DNA from 3 places in the Rhodococcus sp. NPDC057297 genome. Region 3 is predicted to be linked to each of the others. Evidence: riboswitches for the same ligand, from Rfam matches in the RefSeq annotation. Region 3 holds a riboswitch; each other region holds the start of a gene.

Region 1 (2,196 bases), on a different contig from region 3:
ACTCCGTGTAACCGGGGGTCTTGCTGGCCAGCGTGCTCGTCGCGACCTTGAAGTCGGGTCCGAGAATGGTGTCGATCAGTTCCTGACGGTTGATCGCCGGCACCAGCGCCTTACGGACCTCGGGATCCTGCAGCACCCCGCGAGTGACGTTGGGTTGGAAGCCGAACGGTGTGCCCGGGTTGGACGTCGTCAGAATCTGCCCTCCGGTGGCCTCGATCTGCGGCGCGTCCTGAGGAAGCGCGTCGGAGATGGCGTCGAGCTGGTTGGAGGACAAGCTGCCGGTACGCACACCCGACTCGGGTACGACGGTGAACTCGATCGTGTCGAGGTATGCCTCGCCCTCGTGTCCGAACACGTCCGAGCCCCAGTCGTACCCGGTGCGCTTGGCCAACGTGACCGACCTGTCCTGCTGATAATCGGCGTAGGTGAACGGCCCGCTGCCGACGTTGGAGCCGTCGCACCGTTCCTCGGCAGGCTTGGCGACGGTGGACAGCGCCTGAAGGCCCAACTGCGCCGTCGACGTCGCCTGCAGGAACTGTGCGTTCGGGCCGTCGAAGTCGACCTGCGCAGTGAGCGGGTCGACGACAGTGGTGCCCTGGTAACCCGACAGGTAGCTACCACCGAGCGGCGACTTGGCCGTGGTCAGGATGTTCACGATCGAGTCGAAATTGGCCTTCACCGCCTCCGCGTCGACCGGTGTGCCGTCGCTGAACGTGACACCGTCCTTCAGCGTGAACGTGAACGACGACGCGTCGGGTGCGACTTCCCAGCTCTCTGCGAGCCAGGGAGTGATCTCGCCCGTCTCCGGGTCCTGATCCGTCAGCGAGTCGACGACCTGCCTGACTACGTAGATCGTCTGGTTGGTTCCCGACTGAGCGGGGTCCGAGCAGGTGGGAGCCCCCGACAGTCCGTAGCGCAGAGTGCCACCGGCGGTGGGCTCACCGGCGTCGGCCGCGGTGGATGCCCCGCCACCGCCACAAGCTGTGAGCACGATACTCAGGGCAGCGACAGCGCTGACACCTGCAAAAACTGAACGTGAAGACACCGAGATACTCCGGATCTTGATAGGACGCCATCGACGCGCGCGAGATCGCCGCGCCGAACCAGGCGGAAAGGGATGAAGAGCGTGCAGTCCGAGTTGAAACTCAGCGGCGACAGATCGAGCCGGACAACCGGCACAGATCCACGTGAATACGGCCCCAGGCCGTGACGAAGCCCTCGCTGTGCTGCGTGCTGTTCATCGTTCCTCCATCGGTCCCGGCGGTAGCACCCTCACCCGCGTGTTTCACCCCGCGGGGGGTTGCTGCGACGTCATGGAGCCAGGTCTCTCGGTCGCTCTGGATGGTGTTTCGCCGACGAGTCTACGACGACGCAGGCGGGTCACGCCAATTGGGTAGGTTTCCTACCGGCAAACTAGGTGAAGTTCTTGCGCAGTACTTCCCCGAAGTGCTCGGCCTCCTCGAGGTGCGGATAGCCGGAGAAGATGAACTCCTCGATCCCGACGCCGACGTACTCGCGGATTCGCTCGGCCACCTCGTCGTGGCTCCCGACGAGGGCCGTGCCCGCTCCGCCGCGGACCAGCCCGAAACCGGCCCACAGATTGGGTCCGACCACAAGCTTCGTTCGGTCCCCACCGTGCAGATCCAGCATTCGCCGCTGCCCTTCGGATCCGATGCTGCGCAACGCTTTCTGGCGCCGCGCAACGAGTTCGTCGTCGACACCCGAGATCAGATTCTCCGCGACCTGCCACGCCTCCTCACTGGTTTCCCTCGTCACCACGTGCAGGCGAATCCCGCCGCGAATGCTCCGCCCCTTCTCCCTCGCGGCGGCCTTGACCGCGGCGAGCTTGTCCGCGACCTGCGCGGGCGGTTCTCCCCAGGTGAGAAACACGTCCGCCTCGGAGGCTGCGACGTCGATCGCCTCCGGCGAGGACCCGCCCAGGTACACCTCGGGCAGCGGAGTAGATGCGTACCCGCCGAATCCACCTGCAGGCCGGTCCACCTCGTAGAACTCACTGTGCACCGAGACTGCCTCGCCGTCGCCCACGGCTCGCGCGATCTGGAGGAACTCCTGCGCTCGACGGTACCGCGACTGCTTGTCCAGCGTGTCGCCGTACGCTCGCTGCTCGGCGTCGTCTCCACCGACGACGACATTCAACAACGCACGTCCGGCCGACAATCGTTGGAACGTGCTCAC
Region 2 (2,196 bases), on a different contig from region 3:
TCCCGGGCAGTGTCCTGGTGTGCCCGTAGTCTCTCGATGTATTTTTCGCAGGACTCGTAACACGCCTGTGCCGCCTCGGAATTCAGGTACAGCTGATTGTTGTCAGCAGCTAGAGCTAGCGCCTGCCAGTATGTTGTTGGTTCGTCACTACTCATTTAGCCCCCCCTACTTGGACGCGGCAGGAACCGCGGACTCTAAATCTTCGACATGCATGGCTACCACCTCGCACGCGTCCACACCGTCTGCTTTGTTGTACAGCGCTTTGAAGACCACCACCCCCCGCGGCACCTCGACAGCGATCTGGCAGTCACGGATCGCGTCACCGAACTCAGTCCTGAACATGTAGGCGTCGCGCCCACCGATGAATAGATCGCGGCCATCCAAGTTGGTCGATTTTGCCCGAGCCTCAGCGATCGTGTGGTCCGTCGAAGACAGCACGCTCAATCCATAGCGCGAGTCGGCGCCACCTGGCGCCCGGAATACACATCTACCCCAGTCCGGGACTTCGATGCCCCTGCCCCACCCTGCTTCGCGGTACTCAGGATCCAAGCCCGTTGCCGCGACTGCCGACTGTTCGATGCTGCACGGATCCCAACGTTCAGCAGCCACGGGACTGCCCTCGACACCCCCACCGCATCCGGCAAGGAGAGCCAACAAAGCCACCTGCGCCGCTATCCGTCTACGCACCCGACCCCCTCGATCACGTCGATCAACAGGTTAGACGCATCGACCATCGAAACGGTTCCACTTGACCGCAGTGCGGTGACCTACAGGTCGGCCGGTCGTGCGAGGGATCTGACTGTCGACTCGGATGCTCGATACCCTGCCTCGTACATCCATGGCCAGTCGGCGAAATCCTCCGGGTCGACGACGAGGGACTCGATCCCGCCGTTGCCGAGCCGTTTCGGCCGGTTCGCCGGGTGGGACGGGAAGTCCTCGATCAGGTACTCACGCTGAAGACTTTGACGAAAGATCAGCCACGTCTCGGGAGTGAAGCCAACAGCTTCCGCCCTCTTGGCAAGATCTATCCACGCGTCGATGTTGGTGTAGCCACCGTCGAGGATGTGTTGCCTCGTCGCGATCATCGCGAAGGTTCCGTACCAGATCGGCGGGTAGTCGAGCAGGGTTCGGCACCACCGTCGCCTGCGTTCCGGCGGGATCGGGTTCCACTTCGCTTGTGCCTCAGCAAGTCCGAATGGATCAGACATGACTCACCTCGTCCCGGAGGTTCGGTACCTCCATCGACTTGCTCGCCGACGGTCGTCGGTCGAGCCGGTTCTTCCCCTGGGGCACCCCTGTCGATGGAAACGGGGTTGCCGGACAGTCGGCCAGGTACCGCGTGACTGCCACTCTTGAACCTGCATCCGACGATACTCGCCTTGGTCGTCGACCGACCAGCACTACCTCGTCGTCCGACGCGTGCGCTGAATGAACCGTCTCGAACCGATCATGTTCGACGTCGACCTACGGCACGAAGGGAATACCGTTTAGCAACGGTAGTACGAACAGACCTTGCAGCGACGATGCATGATTCGAGCCACGCCCGAACGGTTCCTCCCTGCAGTGTGACACCCAGCGAAGGGCCGCATCCCCGTCGAGGTGAATGAGGATGCGGCCCTTCGTTGGACAGAACTTCAGATCAGCCCAGCAGTTGCTGCATGGTGTCGATTTCTTGCTGCTGCGTGTCGACGATCGTGCGGGCCATCTGCTGCGCGTCCGGGTTGGATCCGTTCGCGATCTCGGCTTGCGCCATCTCGATCGCACCGGTGTGGTGAGCGATCATCATCGTCAACCACTGCCGATCGAACTCCGCACCCGTCAGGCCGGCCAACGCATCCATGTCCTGTTGGGTCATCATGCCCATTCCCGAGCCGTGATCCATGCCGCCCATGGTGCCCATGTCCCCCGAGGGTGCGGGCTGACCCCACTCGGCCAGCCAGCTCGTCAGCTGGTCCATCTCGGGCTGCTGCGCGGCAGCGATCGCCGACGCCAACGCCTGCACGTCCGGGTTGTCGCTACGGCCTTGCACCATCTCCGCCATCTCGACTGCCTGTGCGTGGTGTGGATACATCATCCGCGCAAACATCACGTCGGCATCGTTGAACTGAGCCGACGCACTCGCCGGCATCGACGACATAGTCGCGGACGACATCGACGTCATCGAATGCTCGTCCATCGATGAATCGGTCGAGGTGT
Region 3 (2,196 bases):
AACACGACGCCGTGGTAGCTGGGGTCGGCGGTCGTGAAGTTGGTGTGGCGTCCCTGCGTCCAATCGAAGGTGCCACCGTCGACGATGACGCCCGCAATGGCGGTGCCGTGCCCACCGAGGTACTTCGTCGCCGAGTGCACGACGATGTCCGCGCCGTGCTTCAGCGGCTGAATGAGATACGGCGTCGCGACGGTGTTGTCGACGATGAGCGGAATCCCGCTCTCGTGCGCCACCGCGGAGATGCCGGGGATGTCGAGGATGTCGTTCTTCGGGTTGGAGATGGTCTCGCCGTAGAACGCTTTGGTGTTCGGCGTGATGGCTGCGCGCCACTGCTCCAGATCGTCCGGATCCTCGACGAACGTGACCTGCACGCCGAACTTCGGGAGCGTGTAATGAAACAGGTTGTACGTTCCGCCGTACAGACGCGGGCTGGAGACGATGTGGTCGCCCGCTTCCGCGAGGTTGAGGATCGCGAACGTCTCGGCCGCCTGACCGGAAGCCAGGAGCAAGGCGGCGACCCCGCCCTCGAGAGCAGCGATGCGCTGCTCGACCACGTCCTGGGTGGGGTTGATGATGCGGGTGTAGATGTTGCCCGGTTCTGCCAGCCCGAACAGCGCGGCGGCGTGATCGGTGTTGTCGAACGTGTACGACGTGGTCTGGTAGATGGGCAGAGCGCGCGCGTTGGTCGCACCGTCCGGGGTCTGACCCGTGTGAATCTGCTTGGTCTCGAATGCCCACGAAGCAGTGGGGTCTTCGATGGGGGCGCCGGTGGCGTCCACGACGTCAGGGGTGTTGTCGGTCATGTGAGTGATAACTCCGTCTTCGAAGGATGATCAGGTTTCGAATCGGCTCTGGTCGGAAGAGCCGGGGCGGGGCGTATCGGTACAACAACACATGATCAACCTCTTCCTGGGGCCGCCGACGCATCGGACAGTCCCGGTCAGTGGGCCCGCCGACATCATGTGACATCACCGTGGCGGGCCCGCGCTTGCTCGACGGCCACGCGTGCGCGCAGCCGACTAACCAGGTCTTCTCACCCGGGGCACCCCACCGCGGTTGGAGGGTTGCCGGCCAGCAAGCCGGGGCTCGATGCTGGCACTCATGACCTGGCGTGAATCCTAGCGGTGCGATCGAATTCGGGAAACAAGGAGTCCGGGCACAACCCGCCTGCGGAATGTTCATTGGACTAGGGCGTGAGCACAATCACCGCCCGAGGATTCGAAATTTGCTTGTGCGGGGGATGAGAATCGATGCCTCGGACGTTGCCGACTGAGTTCGTCCTTTATCTTCTTGATCGATTCCGAAAACCCGAAAGGTCGTAGTGCCGTGTCTGTCACCGATTCCGCCCTCGCCAGAAATGTCGGCGCCGTGCGTTCGAAGGTGTCGCACGGTCTGAGTACCAGTAACCGTCCGCACTCCACACGGCGGCGGTTCGCGATGTTCGCCCTGTCCATCGGTGGGTTCGGCATCGGGACCACCGAGTTCGCGTCGATGGGTCTGCTTCCCGACGTGGCGTCGAGCATGGGAATCTCGGAGCCGTCGGCCGGTCACATGATCTCCGCGTACGCCCTCGGCGTCGTCGTCGGGGCGCCTGCGATTGCAACCCTGGCCGCGCGGGTTCCGCGTCGAGCACTGTTGATCGCTCTGATGGTGGCGTTCACCCTGGGCAACCTCGGCACCGTGTTCGCTCCCAGTTTCAACGAACTGGTCGCATCCAGGTTCGTTGCCGGCTTGCCTCACGGTGCCTACTTCGGCATCGCGGCTCTCGTCGCGGCGCATCTTGCCGAGCCGGGCAAGCGGGCCAAAGCGGTCGCCATGGTCATGATGGGACTCTCGATCGCCAACGTCGTCGGTGTTCCCGCAGCCACCTGGCTGGGGCAACTCCTCGGCTGGCGCAGTGCGTTCGCCGTCGTGGGCGTGATCGGTGCCCTCACCGTCGCAGCCTTGATCATGTGGATGCCTCGTCTCGACGGCATGCCGACCACCAATCCGATCACCGAGCTCGGTGCACTTCGCCGAAGCCAGGTGTGGATGACGCTGTTCGTCGGCATGGTCGGCTTCGGTGGCATGTTCGCCGTGTACACCTACATCTCGTCGACGCTGACCGACGTCGCGGGACTGGCACGCACTCTGGTGCCGGTCGCGCTGATGATCTACGGCCTCGGCATGGTAGCCGGCAACTACTTCGGCGGATGG

What was found. A riboswitch is a leader RNA that binds a small molecule or an ion and turns the genes downstream of it on or off. The one in region 3 is predicted to bind S-adenosylmethionine.
Region 1: another riboswitch for S-adenosylmethionine. It lies ahead of ACFULT_RS12190 (putative leader peptide); the one in region 3 lies ahead of ACFULT_RS23250 (bifunctional o-acetylhomoserine/o-acetylserine sulfhydrylase).
Region 2: another riboswitch for S-adenosylmethionine. It lies ahead of ACFULT_RS21335 (mandelate racemase/muconate lactonizing protein); the one in region 3 lies ahead of ACFULT_RS23250 (bifunctional o-acetylhomoserine/o-acetylserine sulfhydrylase).

What each region holds. Positions count from the first base shown of each region.
Region 1 is NZ_JBHUZE010000003.1:463,353-465,548, reverse strand. Features, by position in the region: gene ACFULT_RS12195 (ABC transporter substrate-binding protein) at 1-1,045, opposite strand, end outside; gene ACFULT_RS12190 (putative leader peptide) at 1,146-1,241, opposite strand; SAM riboswitch class I at 1,246-1,348, opposite strand; gene ACFULT_RS12185 (LLM class flavin-dependent oxidoreductase) at 1,414-2,196, opposite strand, start outside.
Region 2 is NZ_JBHUZE010000008.1:160,594-162,789, reverse strand. Features, by position in the region: gene ACFULT_RS21345 (hypothetical protein) at 1-155, opposite strand, end outside; gene ACFULT_RS21340 (DUF3558 family protein) at 166-609, opposite strand; gene ACFULT_RS21335 (mandelate racemase/muconate lactonizing protein) at 768-1,208, opposite strand; SAM riboswitch class IV at 1,238-1,358, opposite strand; gene ACFULT_RS21330 (DUF305 domain-containing protein) at 1,640-2,196, opposite strand, start outside.
Region 3 is NZ_JBHUZE010000010.1:6,001-8,196, forward strand. Features, by position in the region: gene ACFULT_RS23250 (bifunctional o-acetylhomoserine/o-acetylserine sulfhydrylase) at 1-803, opposite strand, end outside; SAM riboswitch class IV at 980-1,107, opposite strand; gene ACFULT_RS23255 (MFS transporter) at 1,438-2,196, shown strand, end outside.